DNA from 4 places in the Paraburkholderia sp. JHI869 genome. Region 3 is predicted to be linked to each of the others. Evidence: predicted binding sites of a transcription regulator. Region 3 holds the regulator's gene; each other region holds the start of a gene.
What was found. The regulator LexA, encoded in region 3, represses DNA repair genes until DNA is damaged. The targets are predictions, from matches to a motif close to ACTGTATNNNNATACAGT.
Positions count from the first base shown of each region.

Region 1: the regulator LexA is predicted to act here: its motif matches at 2,555-2,572, upstream of recA (recombinase RecA).
Region 2: the regulator LexA is predicted to act here: its motif matches at 1,663-1,680, upstream of VSR72_RS13800 (VRR-NUC domain-containing protein).
Region 4: the regulator LexA is predicted to act here: its motif matches at 3,403-3,420, upstream of imuA (translesion DNA synthesis-associated protein ImuA).

Region 1 covers NZ_JAYMSC010000011.1:169,332-174,398, reverse strand. Annotated here, with positions in the region: gene VSR72_RS20125 (DUF2889 domain-containing protein) at 1-311, opposite strand, end outside; gene recX (recombination regulator RecX) at 431-1,231, opposite strand; gene recA (recombinase RecA) at 1,399-2,475, opposite strand; gene VSR72_RS20110 (response regulator transcription factor) at 2,712-3,476, shown strand; gene VSR72_RS20105 (sensor histidine kinase N-terminal domain-containing protein) at 3,489-5,067, shown strand, end outside.
Region 2 covers NZ_JAYMSC010000006.1:215,519-220,585, forward strand. Annotated here, with positions in the region: gene VSR72_RS13790 (DUF3443 domain-containing protein) at 1-896, shown strand, start outside; gene VSR72_RS13795 (hypothetical protein) at 998-1,567, opposite strand; gene VSR72_RS13800 (VRR-NUC domain-containing protein) at 1,688-3,436, shown strand; gene VSR72_RS13805 (ATP-dependent DNA helicase) at 3,433-5,067, shown strand, end outside.
Region 3 covers NZ_JAYMSC010000003.1:119,078-124,144, forward strand. Annotated here, with positions in the region: gene cysT (sulfate ABC transporter permease subunit CysT) at 1-326, opposite strand, end outside; gene VSR72_RS06965 (sulfate ABC transporter substrate-binding protein) at 452-1,510, opposite strand; gene lexA (transcriptional repressor LexA) at 1,803-2,453, shown strand; gene VSR72_RS06975 (hypothetical protein) at 2,508-2,885, shown strand; gene VSR72_RS06980 (DUF2939 domain-containing protein) at 2,993-3,676, shown strand; gene VSR72_RS06985 (universal stress protein) at 3,748-4,218, opposite strand; gene nodI (nodulation factor ABC transporter ATP-binding protein NodI) at 4,540-5,067, shown strand, end outside.
Region 4 covers NZ_JAYMSC010000003.1:418,103-423,169, forward strand. Annotated here, with positions in the region: gene VSR72_RS08305 (error-prone DNA polymerase) at 1-905, opposite strand, end outside; gene VSR72_RS08310 (DNA polymerase Y family protein) at 951-2,555, opposite strand; gene imuA (translesion DNA synthesis-associated protein ImuA) at 2,464-3,318, opposite strand; gene VSR72_RS08320 (NAD(P)/FAD-dependent oxidoreductase) at 3,554-5,067, opposite strand, start outside.

The DNA of each region.
Region 1 (5,067 bases), on a different contig from region 3:
TCGAGGAGATTGAGCCCGATAAGGGCCCGATAGGCGGGATGAGCGTTCTGGCACTGACCGTCGTAAGGCACCCAGTCGGACGACGCTTCTGCGTCGACGACGTTGAGCTTGCGATCGATCGTAATGCGCAGCCAGAGTTCATGGATGGGCAGACCATTGGGCCGGACACCGGCGGCGAGCGGCACGTCGCGTGGCTTGTGGTCGGTCAGGCACGCGTCGATGTCCCACAGGCCGTCTTCGCGCTCATAGGCAACCGCCCGAATGGCGCGCTGATGGCGCAACTGGCGGGGCACGGGCGGAGAAAGCGGCATGCTAAAGGTAAGACCGGATGGGAAAACCTCGCGATTTTAACATACCGGGTATTTGAGACAGCCACGAACACACAGGCCCGGCGGGGGATTGCCTGCGCGGATTTTTCGCGACGGCCGGCTCAGTTATCGGACCAGTCTTCCTCGATTCCCTTGAGGATCTTGCCGATGATCGACATCGAAAAGCCGCGCGCCGCGAGAAAGCGCGCCTGGCGCGCGCGTTCGGCAGGCGTCTCGGGCAACTGACCGTACTTCTTCTGCCAGACGGTGCGGGCGCGCGTGAGCTCGGTCTCGCGCAGTTGCGTGCTCACCTCTTCGATGAGCGCGTCGCCCACCGCGTGGCGCTTGAGTTCGCTGACGATACGCCCTGCCCCCACGCGCGACGCGCGCCGGTGCACGACGCTTTCGGCAAAGCGCGCGTCGGAGAGCCAGCCTTCGCGTTCTAGCGAATCGAGCAGCGCTTCGAGTGCGTCGGCGTCTTCGGTGTACGGCACCAGCTTGCGCGAGAGTTCGGCGCGGCTGTATTCGCGGCGCGAAAGATAGCCGAGCGCTCGGCCCTTGAGGGAACGCTCGGGGCGCTGCTTTGCCGCGGACGACTTTTCGCGCTCGCTGGCTCGGGCGGCGCGGGTGGCTGAACTGCGCTCGTACTGGTCGGCTTGCGGCCCGCTGGATTCGCGCGCCGTTTCGACAGGTGCGCGGCGCGATCGCTTGAATGTTGTTTCGACCGGCGGCTCTGACGACGCGTTTGCCGCCAACTCATCGTCCGCACTGAAGAAGGCCTCGAACGGCACTTCGAAGACCGCGCCGCCATCGTCGCTGAGATCGGCGGGCGAGGAATACGCCGCGCCAGAATGCGCAAAGCCGCGATCGCCCGCCTGGGCGTCGCGGCTTGAACGGCTCGTGCGTGAGTCGGCAGGCTTCACGGCGGAGCGCCGCTCGGCGCTCCTGTCCGTCGTTGAACCAGCGGTTGAACCCGCAGTTGAACCCGCAGGCGAACCCGCGCGCGGGTTAGCCTGCTCGCCGGAAGGCGAGGACGTGAGTGACCCGCCCTTGCGCATCAGCTTGCCTTATCTACGAGAGCCTGAAGAACTTACTCTTCGCCAGCGACTTCGACTTCGCCGGAATCGCTGACGCCGTCCGGCATCGTGCTCACGCCAAGCGATTCGCGGATGCGGTTTTCGATCTCACGCGCGATGTCCGAGTTCTCGCGCAGGAATTCGCGTGCGTTGTCCTTGCCCTGGCCAATGCGCTCGCCGTTATAGCTGTACCACGCACCCGCCTTGTCGACGATCTTCGCCTGCACGCCGAGGTCGACGATTTCGCCCTGACGCGAGATACCCTCGCCGTAGAGAATGTCGAACACGGCTTCGCGGAACGGCGGCGAGACCTTGTTCTTCACGACCTTCACGCGCGTTTCGCTGCCGATCACTTCGTCGTTCTTCTTGATCGAGCCGATACGGCGAATGTCCAGACGCACCGACGAGTAGAACTTGAGCGCGTTGCCGCCCGTGGTGGTTTCCGGGTTGCCGAACATCACGCCGATCTTCATGCGGATCTGGTTGATGAAGATCACCATGCAGTTCGTCTTCTTGATCGTGCCGGTGAGCTTGCGCAGTGCCTGCGACATCAGACGCGCCTGCAGACCCGGCAGCGAGTCGCCCATTTCGCCTTCGATTTCGGCCTTCGGCACGAGCGCCGCGACCGAGTCGATCACGATCATGTCGATCGAGCCCGAGCGCACCAACGCGTCGGTGATCTCGAGCGCCTGTTCGCCCGTGTCCGGCTGCGAGATGAGCAGTTCCGGCACGTTCACGCCGAGCTTGGCGGCGTATTGCACGTCGAGCGCGTGTTCCGCGTCGATAAACGCCGCCGTGCCGCCGAGCTTCTGCATTTCGGCGATGACCTGGAGCGTGAGCGTGGTCTTGCCCGACGATTCCGGACCGTAGATCTCGACCACGCGGCCGCGCGGCAGACCACCCACGCCGAGTGCGATGTCGAGGCCGAGCGAACCGGTGGAGACTACCTGGATGTCCTCGACCGCTTCGCCGTCGCCGAGTCGCATGATCGACCCCTTGCCGAACTGCTTTTCGATCTGCGCGAGCGCGGCGGCCAGCGCCTTGCTCTTTTCAGCAGTCAGCCCAGCCGAGCCTTTCTTGCTATCTTCCATGAATCGTCCTTTGCTATGATGAACGGCGTCTCGTGACCATGCGCACGCCTTATTCGGGCTAATGCACACGAACGCAGACACTGTATAAAAAAACAGTGGTTTTGGCAAGCCCTTCTGGCGAACCAGAACCGCGAATTTCGGGAGACCGCCGCGCGTCGCCTGACCGCGCCCTCAAAGACGCGGCGCGGCGCGGGTGCTACGAGGCAAAAAAGCCTCGAAGGCGACGCTGGCGCAACATGCGAATCCTCATTGCCGAAGACGACAGCATACTCGCGGACGGGCTCGTGAGATCACTCCGCCAATCGGGCTATGCCGTTGATCACGTGCGTACCGGCGTGGACGCCGATACCGCCTTGTCGATGCAGTCGTTCGACCTCTTGATCCTCGATCTGGGCCTGCCGAAAATGCCGGGCCTCGAAGTGCTGCGCCGTTTGCGCGCGCGCAATTCAAACCTGCCCGTGCTGATCCTCACCGCGGCCGACAGCGTGGACGAACGCGTGAAAGGCCTCGACCTCGGCGCTGACGACTACATGGCCAAGCCCTTCGCGCTCAACGAACTCGAAGCCCGCGTGCGTGCGCTCACCCGGCGCGGCGCGGGCGGCGGCCCGACCGTCGTGCGTCATGGCGCGCTCTCGTATGACCAGGTGGGGCGAATCGCGCGCATCAACGAGCAGGTGCTCGATCTTTCGGCGCGCGAACTGGGCGTGCTCGAAGTGCTGCTGCAGCGTCTCGGGCGGCTCGTCTCGAAGGAACAGCTCGTCGATCACCTGTGCGAATGGGGCGAGGAAGTCAGCAACAACGCCATCGAGGTCTACGTGCACCGGCTGCGCAAGAAACTCGAAGCGGGCGGCGTGCGCATCGTGACCGTGCGCGGACTCGGCTACTGCCTCGAAAAAGAGGCGAAGGAGGCGCAGGCCGGCGCCAGCCAGCCGAACGCCCGGACCGAGGCGAGTGCGCCCGACGCCGCGCCGGCGATGCCCGCCAGCCACTACTTCAAGTAGGCGGAGTCGACGATGGCCGGGCGTCCTCCCATCGCGCGCGCCGTGCCGCCCAAGGGCGCCGCGAGCGTCGCCGCAGAAAACCCCTCGGGCGCGTCCGCACACGCGGCCGACGCCCTCGACGACGACGCGCGCGACGCCCGCTACGCCAACCCGTTCGCCCCGCCCGACGAAGCCGAAGCCGCCGCCGAGGCGCGCCCGCGCTCGCTGTTCGGCGAAATTCTCGACTGGATGCTCGCGCCCTTGCTGCTGCTCTGGCCGATGAGCATCGCGGTCACGTATCTCGTGGCGAAGTCGATCGCCAACGGCCCATTCGACCGCGCGCTCGAAACCGACGCCTATGTGCTCGCGCGCCAGATCCAGCCCGTAAACGGCGTGGCCGAGCTGACACTGCCCGCCTCCACGCGCGACTTCCTGCGCGCCGACAACGTCGACAGCGTGTTCTATCAAGTGCTCGGCAGCCGTGGCGAGCTGATCGGCGGCGACCGCGACATGCCGCTGCCGCACGACGACGACCGCCCGCCGCCGGGCCTCGTCGAGTTCCGCGACGACACGCTGCGCGGCATCGACATCCGCGTCGCTTATACGACCGTGGAGCCCACGCATCTCAGCGCCGGCAACCAGCAAGGTCAGCCCGTGCTCGTCCAGGTCGCGGAAACGCTCGACAAGCGCCGCCAGCTCGCCAACGACATCATCAAGGGCGTGATCCTGCCGCAGTTCGTGATCTTGCCGCTGGCGATCCTGCTCGTGTGGTTCGGTCTCTCGCGCGGCCTCGCGCCCTTGCACGCGCTGCAGTCGAACATCCGCATGCGCCGCCCCGACGACCTTTCGCCGCTCGAAGCGCGCCGCGCGCCGCCCGAAATCGAGCCGCTCGTCACCTCGTTCAACGACCTGCTCACGCGGCTCGAACAGAACATGGAGCTGCAAAAACGCTTCATCGCCGACGCAGCGCATCAGATGAAAACGCCGCTCGCGGGCCTGCGCACCCAGGCCGAACTCGCGCTGCGCCAGGACGCGCCCGCCGAAGTGCACCGCTCGCTCGAGCAGATCGCGACGAGTTCCGAGCACGCCGCGCGGCTCGTCACGCAGCTGCTCGCGCTCGCGCGCGCGGAAAACCGCATGTCCGGGCAGGTCTTCACGCCGGTGGACGTGGCGGACGTGGCGCGCCACGCCGTGCGCGACTGGGTTCAGCCGGCGCTCGCCAAGCAGATGGACCTCGGCTACGAAGGCCCGGAAACGGCCTACGGGAGCGAGGAGGACGGCGGCGAAGCGCCGCGCGTCGAAGTGGAAGGCAACCCGGTGATGCTGCGCGAGATGCTCTCGAATCTCATCGACAACGCGATCCGCTATACGCCGGCGGGCGGGCGCATCACCGTGCGCGTGCGGCCCGAGCCCGCGGCGGGCGTGGTCCATCTCGAAGTGGAAGACACGGGCATGGGCATTCCGAGCGCCGAGCGCGAGCGCGTGCTCGAGCGCTTCTACCGCATTCTCGGGCGCGACGGCGAAGGCAGCGGGCTCGGCCTCGCGATCGTGCGCGAGATCGCCACGATGCACGGCGGCACGCTCGCCATCGACGACCACGTTTATCAGGAGA
Region 2 (5,067 bases), on a different contig from region 3:
CCGCCGTGCCAGCCGGCGCGGGAGCCAGTATCGCGGGGGAATGCGCCGTGTTCGGCACGGGCTATACGTGGGGCGCGGTGCGCAGCGCCGACGTGAAACTCGCGGGCGAAGTGGCCGCAGCGCTGCCGATCCAGCTGATCGCCGACCCGGCGGTGCCCGCCTCCGCGCCGACCGGCTGCGCCGGCAGCGGTCTCGCAATGAACAGCGCCGCCACGCTGCGTTCGAACGGCATCCTCGGCGTGGGGCCGTTCAGCGCCGATTGCGGCGTGTCCTGCGTCAGGGCGGCCGTCACGCCGTGGTATTACGCGTGTCCGCCAAGCGGCTGCACCGCGAGCGCGCAACCGCTTGCGCAGCAGGTCAGCAACCCGGTGGCGGCCTTTGCCACCGACAACAACGGCGTCGTCATCGACCTGCCAGCCGTAGCAGACAGCGGCGCGTCCGAGGTGAGCGGGTCGTTGATCTTCGGCATCGGCTCGCAGGCGAACAACGCGCTCGGCAGCGCGACCGTGCTGCGCGCGAACTCGGGCACCGGCTATGTGAAGACGACGACATCGGACGGCACCGTCTACTCGCTGAGCTACCTCGACACCGGCTCAAACGCGCTCTACTTCAACAGCTCGACGATGACGCGCTGCGGATTCTGGTATTGCCCGGGTTCGCCCGTCAGCCTCGGCGCGACGATAGCGGGCATCGACGGCGTGGGCGCGTCCGTCACTTTCGCGATCGCGAGTTCAACGACGCTCCTCGCCAGCGGCAACTGGGCCTTCAGCAATCTGGCTGGCTACAACGCCAACGCGTTCGGCTGGGGGCTGCCATTCTTCTTCGGGCGGCGCGTATTCACCGCGATCGCCTCGCAGGTCACGCCTGCCGGCAGCGGGCCGTTCTTTGCGTTCTAAGCGCGCCAGCCGCCGCCAGAAACGATAAAGGCCTCTTGCGAGGCCTTGATGAGTGGCGATTGCGCACGACGGAACGCAACGGCGAACCGCTCGAGTCCTCCTTAGTCGTTCGCGGCGTTCGGGTCGGGCGTGGTCTTCGCGAGCGGCGCCGGCGCGAGCCAGCGGAACGTTGCGAGGCCAGACTCGTTAAAGGTGCACTCCGCGGCCGCGGGCGTCACGACGGCCTTCTTGATGCCGAGCTTCGCAGCCAGCACCGCGGCCGGCGTGGTCGGCTTGCCTTCTGGGGCACCGCTCTGGGCGACGGGAGCGACAGGAACCGAAATCGTGCCGGGCAGCACGCCCGCCTGCACCGTGGGCGCCATGACGTTCGGCGCCGCCTGGGCGCTCTGCGCCGTGGCGGCCGACGCTGCAGACGCAGACGCCGCAGACGGCGCCGACGCAGCTGCGGCGGCCGACGCCGGGGCGTTTTCGAGTTGACCTTCGATCACCACGCGCGCGCCACGATACGTCGTCGCGCTATGCGTGACTTTCAGGTCGCCGAGTCTCGTCTCGGCCAGGCGGTTACGCATCTCCTCTTCGCAGGTGCTGGTGTTGCGGTACTGCGCCGCGCATCCCGCGAGCAGGGTGACGGCGGCCGCGAGGCCGGCGAAGCAGGCGTTACGTTTGTTCATCGCTCATCCGTTTTTCAGGCTGCGGCAATTGTAGCGTACGGGGCGGGCATTCCCTTACGGCGCTCGCGCCCCTGCGCGACCCTGCTATCATCGCTGCTGTATATCCATACAGTGCCGCGCGTGCTTCCCGATTCTCCCGATCCGTTCTATTACCTCGCGAACTTCGAGCGTGCGCTAGCGTGGCTCGACGCGCGCTGCGCCGACCTCTTCGACGACGTCGAGCGCCGCTTCGCGGTCGATTTCGCGGGCATGCCGCAAGCCTCGCGCGCGCTCTTCGTGCGCATGCTGATGCGCAAGGGGCCCCATTTCCGCGCGAGCCGTCTGACATACGACGAGATCGGCTGCCCGCGTGCGGCGGCGGCTCCGCTCGTCGCAGCGGGATGGCTCGACGGCGCGCCAGCGCTCGACTTCGACGCGCTCGCCGCGCTCGTGACGAAGGCCGAGCTGCAGGCGCTCGCCGCGCGTCTTGGCGTCGCGCTGGAACCGCGCGCCACGCGCGCGGCAACGCTCGAAGCACTCGGGGCGCACTACGATCCACGCTGCGACGCCCACTACGCCGCCGCGCCCGAGCCGCGCGACTGGCATGCGTGGTTCCCGGCCTCGCCCGACACCGTGCTGCTGTTCGCCGCCGCCCCGCTCTGCGAGCGCCTGCGGCTCATGTTCTTCGGCAACCTGCATCAGGACTGGTCGGAGTTCGTGCTCGCCGACCTCGGCGTCTATCGCTACGAGAGCGTGGCCTTCGATCGCGCGTCGCGCGCGTTCCAGCGGCGCGAGGACATCGACGCGTATCTGGCGCTGCGCGATTGCCGCGACGGTCTCGACAGCGCCGCGCAGTCCACGGACTTCGACGCGGCCACCGCCATCGCCACGACCCTCGAAACGCTCGACGCGCTGGCCCCGCACACGCAAGCTAACGCGTGGCTGCGCGCCAGGCACGACAAACTGCGTCACGCAACAGGGCTCGCCGCCGAGCGCGCGGGCGAACCCGAACTCGCTTGGCGAGCCTATCTCGACTGCGGTCATCCCGAATCGCGCTATCGCCGCGTGCGCGTGCTCGAACAATTGAGCCGCCACGAGGAAGCGCTGGCGCTCGCGCAAACCATTGCCGACGCGCCTCAAAACGAAGAGGAAGCGCAGCGCGCGGCGCGCACGCTCGGGCGTCTCGCACGCACGCGCGCGAAAGCGAAGACGAACGCCGAGCGGGGCTTCGCGCAGCTCGAACTCACGCTGCCCGCCGCACCGGGGGCACTACGCGTCGAGGAAGCCGCTCGCCTCGCACTCGCCACGGCGCAGGCGCCGGTGTTTTATGTCGAGAACACGCTGATCAACGCACTCTTCGGCCTGCTCTGCTGGCCCGCGCTGTTCGCGCCGCTGCCCGGCGCATTCTTCCACCCGTTCCAGCGCGGCCCCGCCGACCTGCACGCCGCCGACTTCGTCGCGCGCCGTACCTCGCAGTTCGAAGCATGCCTCGCGGAACTCGAAACGCACGCGTACCGCGACTCGATCCTGCGGCGCTACGCAGATAAAGCCGGCACCCAGTCGCCTTTCGTCGCATGGCCCGCACTGAGCGACGAACTGCTCGCGCTGGCCCTCGACTGCTTCCCCGCCGCGCATCTGCGCCTGTGGTTCGAGCGGCTGCTGCGCGAGCCCGTCGCCAACCGTTCGGGCCTGCCCGATCTCGTGCGCTTCTGGCCGCACGAGCGGCGCTACGAACTGATCGAGGTAAAAGGCCCCGGCGACCGCCTGCAGGACAACCAGCGCCGCTGGCTCGCCTACTGCGTGCAGCACGGCATGCCGGTTTCCGTGTTGCAGGTGCGCTGGCCGGACCTCGCCGACGAAACCACCGCACAGCCGTTGCGCGCGCCATGAGTTACACCGTCGCCGTACGCACGCTGTGCGAGTTCACCGCGAAACGCGGCGACCTCGACTTGCGCTTCACGCCCTCGCCAGACGCAAGCGATGGCCGCGCCGGCCATGCAGCCATCGCCGCGCGGCGCCCACCTGGTTACGAAACCGAAATCGCGCTTTCCGGCACGTTCGAATCGCTGACGGTGCGCGGCCGCGCCGACGGCTACGATCCCGCTCGCCGCAGGCTCGAAGAGTTCAAGACCTATCGCGGCGACCTCGAAGCGATGCGCGAGAATCAGCGCGCACTGCACTGGGCGCAGTTGCGCGTCTACGGCGCGCTCCTGTGCGACAAGCTTGGCCTCGATGCGCTCGAACTCGCTTTGGTGTACTACGAGATCGGTTCGGGCAGCGAAACGGCGCTCGTCGAGCATGCAAGCGCTGCGCAACTGCGCGCCGAGTTCGAAACGCAATGCCGCCGCTTCGTTGCATGGGCCGAGCAGGAAAGCGCACACCGCGCCGCGCGCGACGCCGCGCTCGCCGCACTGTGCCTGCCGCATCCACAGTTTCGACACGGCCAGCGCGATCTCGCCGAAGCTGTCTGGCGCACGGCCACGCAAGGGCGCTGTCTGCTGGCGCAGGCGCCTACCGGCATCGGCAAGACGATCGGCACGCTCTTTCCGCAATTGAAGGCTTGCCCGCGCGCCGCAATCGACAAGGTCGTGTTTCTGAGCGCGAAAAGCTCCGGGCGCCAGTTGGCGCTCGACGCGCTCGCCACGCTGACAAACGCGCAAGACGCAGCAACCGCCGGTGCGCAACGAACGAACATTCCCTTGCGCGTGCTCGAACTCGTTGCGCGCGAGAAGGCTTGCGAGCATCCCGAAGCGGCGTGTCATGGCGAATCGTGCCCGCTCGCGCGCGGCTTTTACGACCGTCTGCCGGCCGCACGCGCGGCGGCGCTCGAACGCGCGCGGCTCGATCGCGCGGCACTGCGCGAAGTGGCGAGCGAGCATGCCGTCTGCCCTTACTACCTGGGCCAGGAGCTGGCGCGCTGGAGCGACGTGATCGTCGGCGACTACAACTACTGGTTCGACGTGAGCGCCATGCTGTTCATGCTCGCCGCGCACAACCAGTGGCGCGCGAGCGTGCTCGTGGACGAAGCGCACAACCTCCCCGAGCGCGCCCGCGCGATGTACTCGGCGGAACTCGTGCAAACGCGTATCGACACCGTGCGCCGTGCCGCGAACGCACCGCTCAAGCGCGCGCTCGCGCGTCTGCAGAAGCACTGGAACGCGCAAAACGCGGTTCAGCCCGGCGCCTGGCGTGCGAGTGACACCTTGCCCGAAGGCCTCGTCGCGGCGCTTGGCGACGTGATCGGTGCGATCGGCGACCAGCTCGCCGAACCGTCACTTATGCGAGACCCCGAACTCGAACGCTTCTATTTCGACGCCCTGCACTTCACCCGCATTGCCGAGCGCTTCGATACGCATTCGCTCTTCGACGTCACGCCATTGGCTCATCAAAACGCGCGCCCGCGTTCGACGATCGCGATCCGCAACATCGTGCCGGCGGATGCCCTGCGCCCGCGCATCGCCATGGCGCACAGCATCACGCTCTTTTCGGCAACGCTCTCGCCCACGCATTACTACAGCGAC
Region 3 (5,067 bases):
GGCAGCGCGAACGGCAGATCGACCAGCGCATCGATCACCCGTTTGAACGGGAACGTATAGCGCACGAGCACCCACGCGAGCAGGAAGCCGAATACCGCATTCATCAGCGCCGCGCCGAGCGCAGCGGTGAACGTGAGCCGGTACGACGCGATCACGCGCGGCGACCACACAGCGCGCACGAACTGGCTCCAGTCGAGCGTCGCCGTCTTGAGGAAAGTGGCGGCAAGCGGAATGAGCACCACGAGGCTCAGGTAAGCCACCGTGATGCCTAGCGTCAAGCCGAATCCAGGCAGCGCACTGGGCTTGCGCAATCGAAACGTTGTCATGCTCATCGTCCAGACATGGGTTGCGCGCTGGGTTCCCAGGCGGCGCGGAAAAGCGCGCCCGTGGGCGCGCTTCGTTGTTATGCGGCCGTGTCGTTATCGACTTCTGACCGGTGCTGCATGACGGCTTACTGCGGCTGATAGATCGAATCGAACACGCCGCCATCCGCGAAATGCGTCTTCTGCGCGTTGGTCCAGCCGCCGAACGTGTCGTCGACCGTGTACAGCTTCAGCTTCGGAAACTTCGCCGTGAGCGCCGCCGGCACCTTGTCCGAACGCGGACGGTAGAAGTTCTTCGCAGCGATCTCCTGGCCCTCTTCGCTATAGAGGAACTGCAGGTAGGCCTCGGCCTCCTTGCGCGTGCCCTTCTTGTCGACGACCTTGTCCACCACGGCAACCGGCGGCTCGGCCAGAATGCTCACCGAAGGCACCACGATCTCGAACTTCTCCGGGCCGAATTCCTTGAGCGAGAGGAATGCTTCGTTCTCCCATGCAATCAGCACATCGCCAATGCCACGCTGCACGAAGCTCGTCGTCGCGCCTCGCGCGCCCGAGTCGAGCACGCCGGCGTTCTTGTAGAGCTTCGAGACGAAGTCCTTCGCCTTCTGCTCGTTGCCGCCCGGCTGGTGCAGCGCATACGCCCACGCCGCGAGATAGTTCCAGCGCGCGCCGCCCGAGGTCTTCGGATTCGGCGTGACGATCGAGACGCCCGGCTTGGTCAGATCGTCCCAGTCCTTGATGTGCTTGGGATTGCCCTTGCGCACGAGAAACACGATGGTCGACGTGTACGGCGAAGCGTTGTCGGGCAGACGCTTTTGCCAGTCCTTCGCGACGATGCCCTTGTTGGCGAGCGCGTCGATGTCCCATGCCAGCGCGAGCGTCACGACGTCGGCTTGCAGGCCGTCGAGCACCGAGCGCGCCTGTGCGCCCGAGCCGCCATGCGACTGCTTGATGGTGAGCGTTTCGCCCGTCTTGCCCTTCCACTGCTTGATGAAGGCCTCATTGATGTCCTGGTACAGCTCGCGCGTCGGATCGTAGGAGACGTTGAGCAGCGATGTATCCGCGTGAGCGGCTACAGGCGCCATTGCCGCCACTGCCGTGACGCCGACGAGCGGCGCAACGCCGATAACCAGTTTTGCCGCCAGTGTTTTCAGCCAGCCCGCGCGCCCCGTATGTGTCGTGCTCATCTATCTGTTCTCCGTTTTCGTGTGTGCTCGTTTGCGCTGAGTGATGAATTGCAGCTAACGATGGAGGCCAGTCTAGCGATCTGCTTACATTATTAAAAATGATGTTTTTTCATTTTTTAATACGCAAAAGTGGTAAGGGCAGAGGAAGTCGCCGCTGGAGCGCGGTTTCGTCCGCACAAACACGGGAAAGCGGCGTGATAGCAACGCTCAATTGATGAACTTCAAGTAACACTTGAAAAGTGGCGAGTACTGTATAAAAATACAGTTACCTGTTCAAACATACAGTGGCGCCATGACCAAACTCACCGCACGACAGCAGCAGGTTTTCGATCTGGTTCGCCGGGCCATCGAGCGCACGGGCTTCCCGCCCACGCGCGCCGAGATCGCGGCGGAACTCGGCTTCAGCTCGGCCAACTCCGCGGAGGAGCATCTGCGCGCGCTGGCGCGCAAGGGCGTGATCGAACTGGCTGCGGGCGCCTCGCGCGGCATCCGCCTCATGCCGGGGCCCGACGACCTGCCGCACCAGTTCACGCTCCCGCACCCGAGCATCATGCAGCTCTCGCTGCCGCTCGTTGGCCGCGTCGCGGCGGGTAGCCCGATCCTCGCGCAAGAGCACATCTCGCAGAACTACATGTGCGACCCGGCGCTCTTCTCGAGCCGCCCCGACTACCTCTTGAAGGTGCGTGGCCTTTCCATGCGCGACGCCGGCATTCTCGACGGCGACTTGCTCGCCGTGCAGAAGAAGGCCGAAGCGAAAGACGGGCAAATCATCGTGGCGCGCCTTGGCGACGACGTCACCGTGAAGCGCCTGAAGCGCCGTCCGAATGGGCTCGAACTGATCGCCGAGAACCCCGATTACGACAATATCTTTGTCGAGGCCGGCAGCGCGGAATTCGCGCTGGAAGGCATTGCGGTCGGCCTGATCCGCCCCACCGAATTCTAAGAAATCCGTCCGCGCGCAGTTCGCACATCGTTTGCGCACAACCTGGAGAGAGTCATGGAACGCCTTGCCCGCTTGCTGCCCTTCCGCCAATTCGGCCGTCTTCGCCACCTCCGTGGCATCGCTTCGTGCGCAGTGCGCGAAGTGCGCGATTCGGCCGCCGCACTGAGCGGCTCGCTCTTCGAAGACTCGCCTGAGATGGTGGCGGCCAGCACGGCCGACTTGCCTGTGTTGCCCTCGGCACAGCCGGCATTTGCGCGCGTTTCGCTCAACAGCACGCTCAACACCGAACAGCCCATGCGCCGTGCGCCCGTGCGCGTCTACCAGGGTCCTTCGCGGCTGATTCTCGTCGGCACGGTTGACGCGGTGTGCAGAGCGATCGACCGCTGCATCGCCGAGCAACAGAGCGACCTGCCTGCAGCGCTGGCGAAGTAAGCACGAGTTGAACCAAAGCGCGGCTCAAATGTGAGAAGAGGTTACGGTCGGGATCGTTTGGCCCGGTTTGCGGTCAACACCGTGTTTGAACGACTTAGCCTATGCCGATGAAGGAATCTCTCTCGACCCCGCGTAAGACCCAAGGCTGGAAGAAGCCCGTCGCGATCACGGTTGCGGTCGCCATGGTGGTTGCCGCGCTTGGCTACGCGTATGCGTCGCCCTATATCGCGGTCAAGCACATGAAAGCCGCCGCTGACGCCCGCGACGCCGTCGCGCTCAACGAGTACGTCGATTACCCAGCGCTGCGTTTGAGCCTCAAGCAGCAGGTTGGCGACGAACTGCATCGGCGCGTCGAGGGGCAGCACAGCAGTAATCCGCTGCTGATCCTCGGCGCCGTGATTGGCGCGGCATTGATCGGTCCGCTCGTGGATGCTTACGCGACACCGGAAGGTGTGGCCGCACTGCTCAGTGGCATGCCGCCGACGGGCAAACCCGGCGACCGGCCGCACGCGCCGCCGCCAGCGGAATCCGGCGCGCAATCGACGCAATCGGCGCAATCCACCCAATCGGCACCGGCGCCCGCCTCGCCGCCCGGCCCTGCAGCATCGGGCAATCCCGCGCCCGAGGCACGGCCGGTTGCCACAGCCGGCTATCGCGGCCTCAACGAATTCGCGCTCACGTGGGACCGCAGCGATACGGGCGAGCACTATGCCGCCATCCTGCAGCGTCACGGGCTGTTTTCGTGGAAACTCTCGGCTGTCGAACTAAACGAAGGAAACGTCTCGAACTGAGACAAATTTGAAGTGAAAGCGGAAACAGGCCGGTTCGTGCGAGCCGGCCTGCTGGATCCGTGCTTGACCCACTAAGCGGCAGCTTGTTGCTGCTTGTCGTCAGCCGCCGACGAACACGCCACCAGAATGCTGCACGACACGCGGTCGAGCAGCGGCGTGTTGCCCGCGCCCATCCACCAGCGCGAAAGTCCCGTGCGGCAGCGGTGCCCCACCACCACGAGGTCGGCATTGAGTTCGTTGGCCAGATTCGCGATTTCGTCGATCGGATGACCGAACGCGAAGTGCCCCTGGGCGCGCACGCCGCGCTCGGTCAGCCAGTCCACGCCTTCCTGAAGGATTTCGCGCGCCGTTTCCTCAAAGCGGCCGCAGGCCACATCGGTCAGCAGGCCGGCGCTCTGGGCGATCGTCGAACGCATGTCGACTACCGAGAGCAGATGCGTTTCGGCCTGTAGATCGAGCGCAAGATCGGCACCGCAACGCAGTGCCTTGCGGCCTTCGCGCGAGCCGTCGTAACAGAGCAGAATTTTTTTATAGCTCGCCATGATCGCTTCTCCCCGCCCGCGTGATTTGCAGGCTGTGCGATTCTCATGATGGTGCGCCGCAATTCCACACGCAAGGGCTGGAAAACGCCAGGTGTGCATCGAATTACGCCAGATACGTTTTCCACTGCGATCGCGTCTTGCGCAATGTTGAATGCTTGCCGCGACATGTATTCCACTCGCCCGACGTCAACCGGCTTCGAAGCGGCGCCCGACCCGCCAGGCGGCAATGCACTAAAATGGGCCGCCTTGTTTCGCGCGATTTGTCGTTCGATGCTTCGTTCGATTCGCGCGACACCCGTTCGACTCACGTTCAACTGGTCCATGCCCGCACCCGCCATCGAATTCGAGCAGGTCATCAAACATTACGGAGACAGGACGGTCGTCAATGGCCTGTCGTTCGACGTCCTCCCCGGCGAATGCTTCGGGCTGCTCGGCCCGAACGGCGCGGGAAAAACCACGACGCTGCGCATGCTGCTCGGCATCGTTTCGCCCGATGCGGGGCGCATCAGCCTGTGCGGCGAACCGGTGCCGGCGCGCGCACGCCACGCACGCCAGCGCGTGGGGGTCGTGCCGCAGTTCGACAATCTCGACCCCGACTTTACCGTCCGCGAGAACCTGCTCGTGTTCGGCCGATACTTCGGCTTGTCCGCTCGCGAAACGCGCGACCTCGTCGCGCCGCTGCTCGAATTCGCGCGCCTCGAGAGCAAGGCCGACGCGCGCGTGGGCGAGCTCTCCGGCGGCATGCGTCGTCGTCTCACGCTTGCGCGCGCGCTCGTGAACGACCCCGACGTGCTCGTGATGGACGAGCCCACCACGGGCCTCGACCCGCAGGCGCGGCATCTGATCTGG
Region 4 (5,067 bases), 300 kb from region 3:
AGCGTCGCGTCGAGCGCCTCGCGCGGATAAATCGCGCCAAGCCGCACACGCGAGCGCAGATGCCGCTCCGCGTTCGCCTCCAGCGCGCGCCCGCACGAAGCGAGCGGCTTGCCGATGCGGATCGCGCTCAGCGTGTCCTGCAAGGGCTTGCGCGAGCGCGCGTGCATCAGCACGCCACCCGCCGCGACGAGCGGCAGGCCGCTCTCCTGCGAGACGTGGCGCAGCACTTCGATCTGCGTGTCGTCGCCGCCGGTTTGCCAGAGTTCGAGCGCGAGCCACGCGCGTTCGGCCGCGAAGCCCGCGAGCCAGTGCGCGGCGCGCAGCGTTTGCGCGAGCGTGGCCGTGCGCTGCGGCACGAGCAGCAGCACGCAGTCACGCAAATGCTTCAGATGCTCGAAGCCAGTTTCGGGCTCGATGAAATCGGCGGGATGCACGCGATAGCTGCCTTTGGGCGCACGCGAGCGCGCGAGCGTGATCAGTTCGCACAGATTGCCGTAGCCTTCGCGATTCATTGCGAGCGCAACGATCGTGCAGAACGGCGCGCCATGTTCATCGACGAGATTGAGCTCGCTGCCGATCAGCAAGTGCAGCGAAGGCTCGAACGGGCCCAAGGAGGCCGCGGCTGTGTTGCCGCTGCGCTCGCGAGCTTCGCGCACGGCTTCGTCGTGGGCTTTTTTGCGCCCCTCGTCGTATTCGTTGAGTGCGCTCCAGGCGCGCACGACGCCTGCGAACGAGCATTCGTCGGTGATCGCGAGCGCGCGGTAGCCGTGGCGGATCGCCTGCTCGACCATCTCACCCGGGCGCGACGCGCCCTGCAGGAAGGTGAAATTGGTCAGGCAGTGCAGTTCCGCGTAGTCAGGTAACTGCGCGGGCAACTGCGCGGGCAACTGTGGAGGCGACGACATGTTTCCTGAAACCCGAATGAGCGAAGACCAGGCGACAACCAGGCGCTAGCCGAAAAGCCCTTGCAGATACCACTGGCCGCCAATGCGTTCGCGATACAGCCAGAACATGCGGCCCTGGTCGTCGGCGGCGACGTAGTAGTCGCGCCCGACGCCCTCGCCGTCCCACCAGCCGGACTCGATGCGCTCGGTGCGCGTGAGCGTCTTGAGCGGCCGTCGATAAACCGGGCGGTCGCCGCGCATCGCGAGCTTGAGCGGCTTTTCGAGCAGCCACGCCGGACGCGGCTGGGTCGGCAGCGGCACCTCGGGCAGATCGAAGGCGCTTTGCGCGGGTGCGCTCGCGCCGGTTTCCGGCTGCGGCTTGCCTGCCTTGCGCGGCTTGCGCGCACGCTTCACGCCGCTCTCGCGGTAAGGCCGCGCCGACATCGCCAGCTCCGGCCGATGATCGTCCTCGACGAACAGCTGCAGCACGTTCTGCTCGCCAAGCCGCGCGCCGATGCGCTCGAAGAGCTGCCCGAGCGACGCCTCGGCGGCCTCGGCCATCGGAAAGAGCGTGTCGGTGGGCGCCGCGTATTCGCTCACGTGCGAAGCGACGAGCGCGAGGCCGATCACGGGCGCGGCGAGTTCGGTCTGATTCAGGCGCTCGCGCAGCAGCCACAGCAGATGCTCGGCATCGCGCGAAGGCGATGCCCAGGCGATCGTGAGCGTCGAGGTGCGCGGCGCGTGCCGCGAAGCCAGCTCGTGTTCGAGACGCAACTCGAAGCCGGAAAGCGCCGCGTGCTGCGCGGCGAGCCAGCCGGCCAGTTGCATCACGAGCCGGCGCGCGGCAAAGAGCAGCGCCTCGGCGCTCTCCACGCGCGCCTGCAATTCGAGCGACGCGTGAAACGACGGCGGCGCGGCAAACCAGACACGCGGATCGGGCGCTTCGCCGCGCGCCTGCGCGAGCCAGCCGAGCACGCCGTCGCCGAAACGCCGCACGATGCCGTCGCGCGGCAGCCGCCGCAGATCGCCGAGCGTGGCGCAGCCGATCTGCGTGAGCGCGTGCTCGTGCTGCGCGGCGAACGGCGCGAGCGTGACCGGCAGCGCATCGAGCACGCGCGCGAGCGTCGTTTCCTTGAGCACGTGCCAGCGGCGCGACGAACGCGTGACGCGCGCCTGCGCGAGCGTCCACGCGCCCCACGCCGTGGGCGCGCAGGCCATGCGCGCGGTGTGCCCGCAGCCGGCCACCGTCGCCGCAACCTTGGCGAGCAGCGCGCGCACGCCGCCGAAAAGACGCAAGCCCGAACCGACTTCGAGCAATAGTGTGTGCGACTGCGCGAACGACACCTTGGGCGTATAGGCGAGCAACGCGAGCGCGAGCGCCTCGAACGCGCGGGTCTCGCGCGCCGGCTCGGCTTCGAGCAGCACGAGCCCCGGCGCGAGCGCGAGCGCATGCGAGCGCGTGTTGCCGGGCTCGACGCCTGCGCGCAGCGCGTCGAGATCGGCGATCAGGATGCGCGTGTGGTCGGCGAGCGCGTAGCAGCGCGGCGCGCTGACGGTATCGGCGTCGGCATCGGCGCTTTCAGGCAGGCGCGATGTTGACGGCGCCGGCGGCGTCAGAGGTCTGACGGCCTCCAGCGGCAACAACGGCAAGGTGACGGCGATCCACAACATGATTGACCCCGGGCCACGGCATGACGACGGAGGCTGCGTCCGGCTGGGGCAGCACCGCGTCCTGCAGCGGCAATGTAATGACGAGTGGCTGGGCGGGCGGCGGCCCGCGGCGCTTGAAGATATCGACGGAGAGCGCGGCGAGCTGCATCCATTCGCGCCGGTTCAGGCTCGCGTCGTCGGGCGGCGGCACCGGCGAGCAGGTCATGCGCAGCGGCGCCGGCGACGACTGGTTGCGCGCGGCGAGCGGCCGCACGAGAAACGCGAGCGCCTGCGAATCCTGGGCGGCGACCTGCAGACGACGCACGGCGTCGGCGCGCGCCTTCGTCTGCCAGAGCAGCACGGCGCCCATGCCTTCCTGCTTGAGCGCCTGCTCGGCCACCCAGGCGGCCTCGCCTTCGGCCGCGCGCACCCAGATCACGCGCTCGAGCGCGAGCCCCCATGCCTTGAGCGCACAAGCGTACGGGCGCCACGGCGGCGCGACGAGCAGCACGTGCCGGCCCCCCTGCGCGGTGAGCGCGCGCAATGCGGGAGCGACGAGCCGCATCTCGCCCACGCCGCCCTGCTCGACGAGCAGTTCGGTCAGGCTGCCCGCGGGCCAGCCGGCGCCGGGAAGCTGGGCGTCGAGCGTGGCGTGGCCGCTCGGCACCGAGCGCTCGCTGGCGTGCGCAAGCTGATCGCCTTGCCACACGCGGCTTTGCAGCCGGGGGGGCAAGTGCGCGGCGAGCTGAGCAGTGGTCTGCGCAGTGATCTGAACGGCTGCCATGGTTCGTGGCCTGGTTGATGGGAACGCTCCGCCCTGCCCGGCAAGAAATGGGGCATCGGCAGGAAGGAGGTCGGTTCGCCTCCACCTGTATATTTATACAGTATTTTATGGGATTAGAGGAAGGCGGGAAATGGGGGAAGGGTCACTTGGCGATCCATTGCGGATCGCGCAGACAGGCGAATCGCGCGCCGCGCTGAGGGTGCGCTGACGCATCTCGCCTGCCTTTTCCCGCCTGTCAGGCCGCGTGCGCCGACGTCAGACTGAGCGCCACGGCTTGCGCCACTTCGATGCCGTCAATGGCCGCCGAATAGATACCGCCGGCATACCCGGCGCCTTCGCCGGCCGGATACAGACCTTCGACGTTCACGCTCTGGTAATCGTCTTTGCGACGAATACGCAGCGGCGACGACGTGCGCGTCTCGACGCCGGTGAGCACGGCATCGTGCATCGCGAAGCCTGCGATCTTCTTGTCGATCTGGGGCAGCGCTTCACGGATGGCTTCGATCACGTAGTCGGGCAGCGCCGTGCTGAGATCGGTCGGATGCACGCCCGGCTTGTAAGACGGCACCACGGAGCCCAGCGACGTCGAAGGCCGGCCGGCGATAAAGTCGCCGACCAGTTGGCCCGGCGCCTGATAATTGCCGCCGCCGAGTTCGAACGCGCGCTCTTCCCACTTGCGCTGGAACGCGATGCCCGCGAGCGGGCCGCCCGGATAGTCCTCCGGCGTGATGCCGACGACGATGCCCGCATTCGCGTTGCGCTCGGCCCGCGAATACTGGCTCATGCCGTTGGTGACCACGCGGCCGGGTTCGGAGGTCGCCGCGACCACCGTGCCGCCGGGGCACATGCAGAAGCTATAGACGGCGCGGCCATTGTTGGCGTGATGCACCACCTTGTAGTCGGCCGCGCCGAGCTCCTTGTGGCCCGCAAACTTGCCGAAGCGGCTGCGATCGATCACGCCCTGCGGATGCTCGATGCGAAAGCCCAGCGAAAACGGCTTGGCTTCCATGAACACACCGCGATCGTGCAGCATCTGGAACGTGTCGCGGGCGCTGTGGCCAACAGCCAGCACGACGTGGTCGCACGGCAGCGTCTCGCCGTTCGAGAGTTTGAGCGCGCGCACCTTGCCCTGCTCGATGTCGATGTCTTCGACGCGCGTTTCGAAGCGCACTTCGCCGCCCAGTTCGTGGATGGTGGCGCGCATCTTTTCCACCATGCTGACGAGGCGGAACGTGCCGATGTGCGGGCGGCTCAGATACAGGATGTCTTCCGGCGCACCCGCCTTGACGAATTCGTCGAGCACCTTGCGGCCGTAGTGGTGCGGATCCTTGATCTGGCTGTACAGCTTGCCGTCGGAGAACGTTCCGGCCCCGCCTTCACCGAACTGCACGTTCGATTCCGGGTTGAGCACGGACTTGCGCCACAGGCCGAAGGTGTCCTTGGTGCGCTCGCGCACGGCCTTGCCGCGCTCGAGGATGATGGGACGAAAGCCCATCTGCGCGAGGATCAGTCCCGCGAACAGACCGCACGGTCCCATGCCGATCACGACCGGACGCGGACGCGTCGAGTGCTCGGGCGCCTTCGCGACGAAGCGGTAGGTCATGTCCGGTGTCACCCCGCAATGCGGCTTGCCGGCGATCCGCTTGAGCACCTTCGCTTCGTCCTCGACTTCGATGTCGACGATATAGTTCAGCTTGATATCCGAGCGCTTGCGTGCATCGTGCGCACGGCGGAAGACGGTGTAACGGA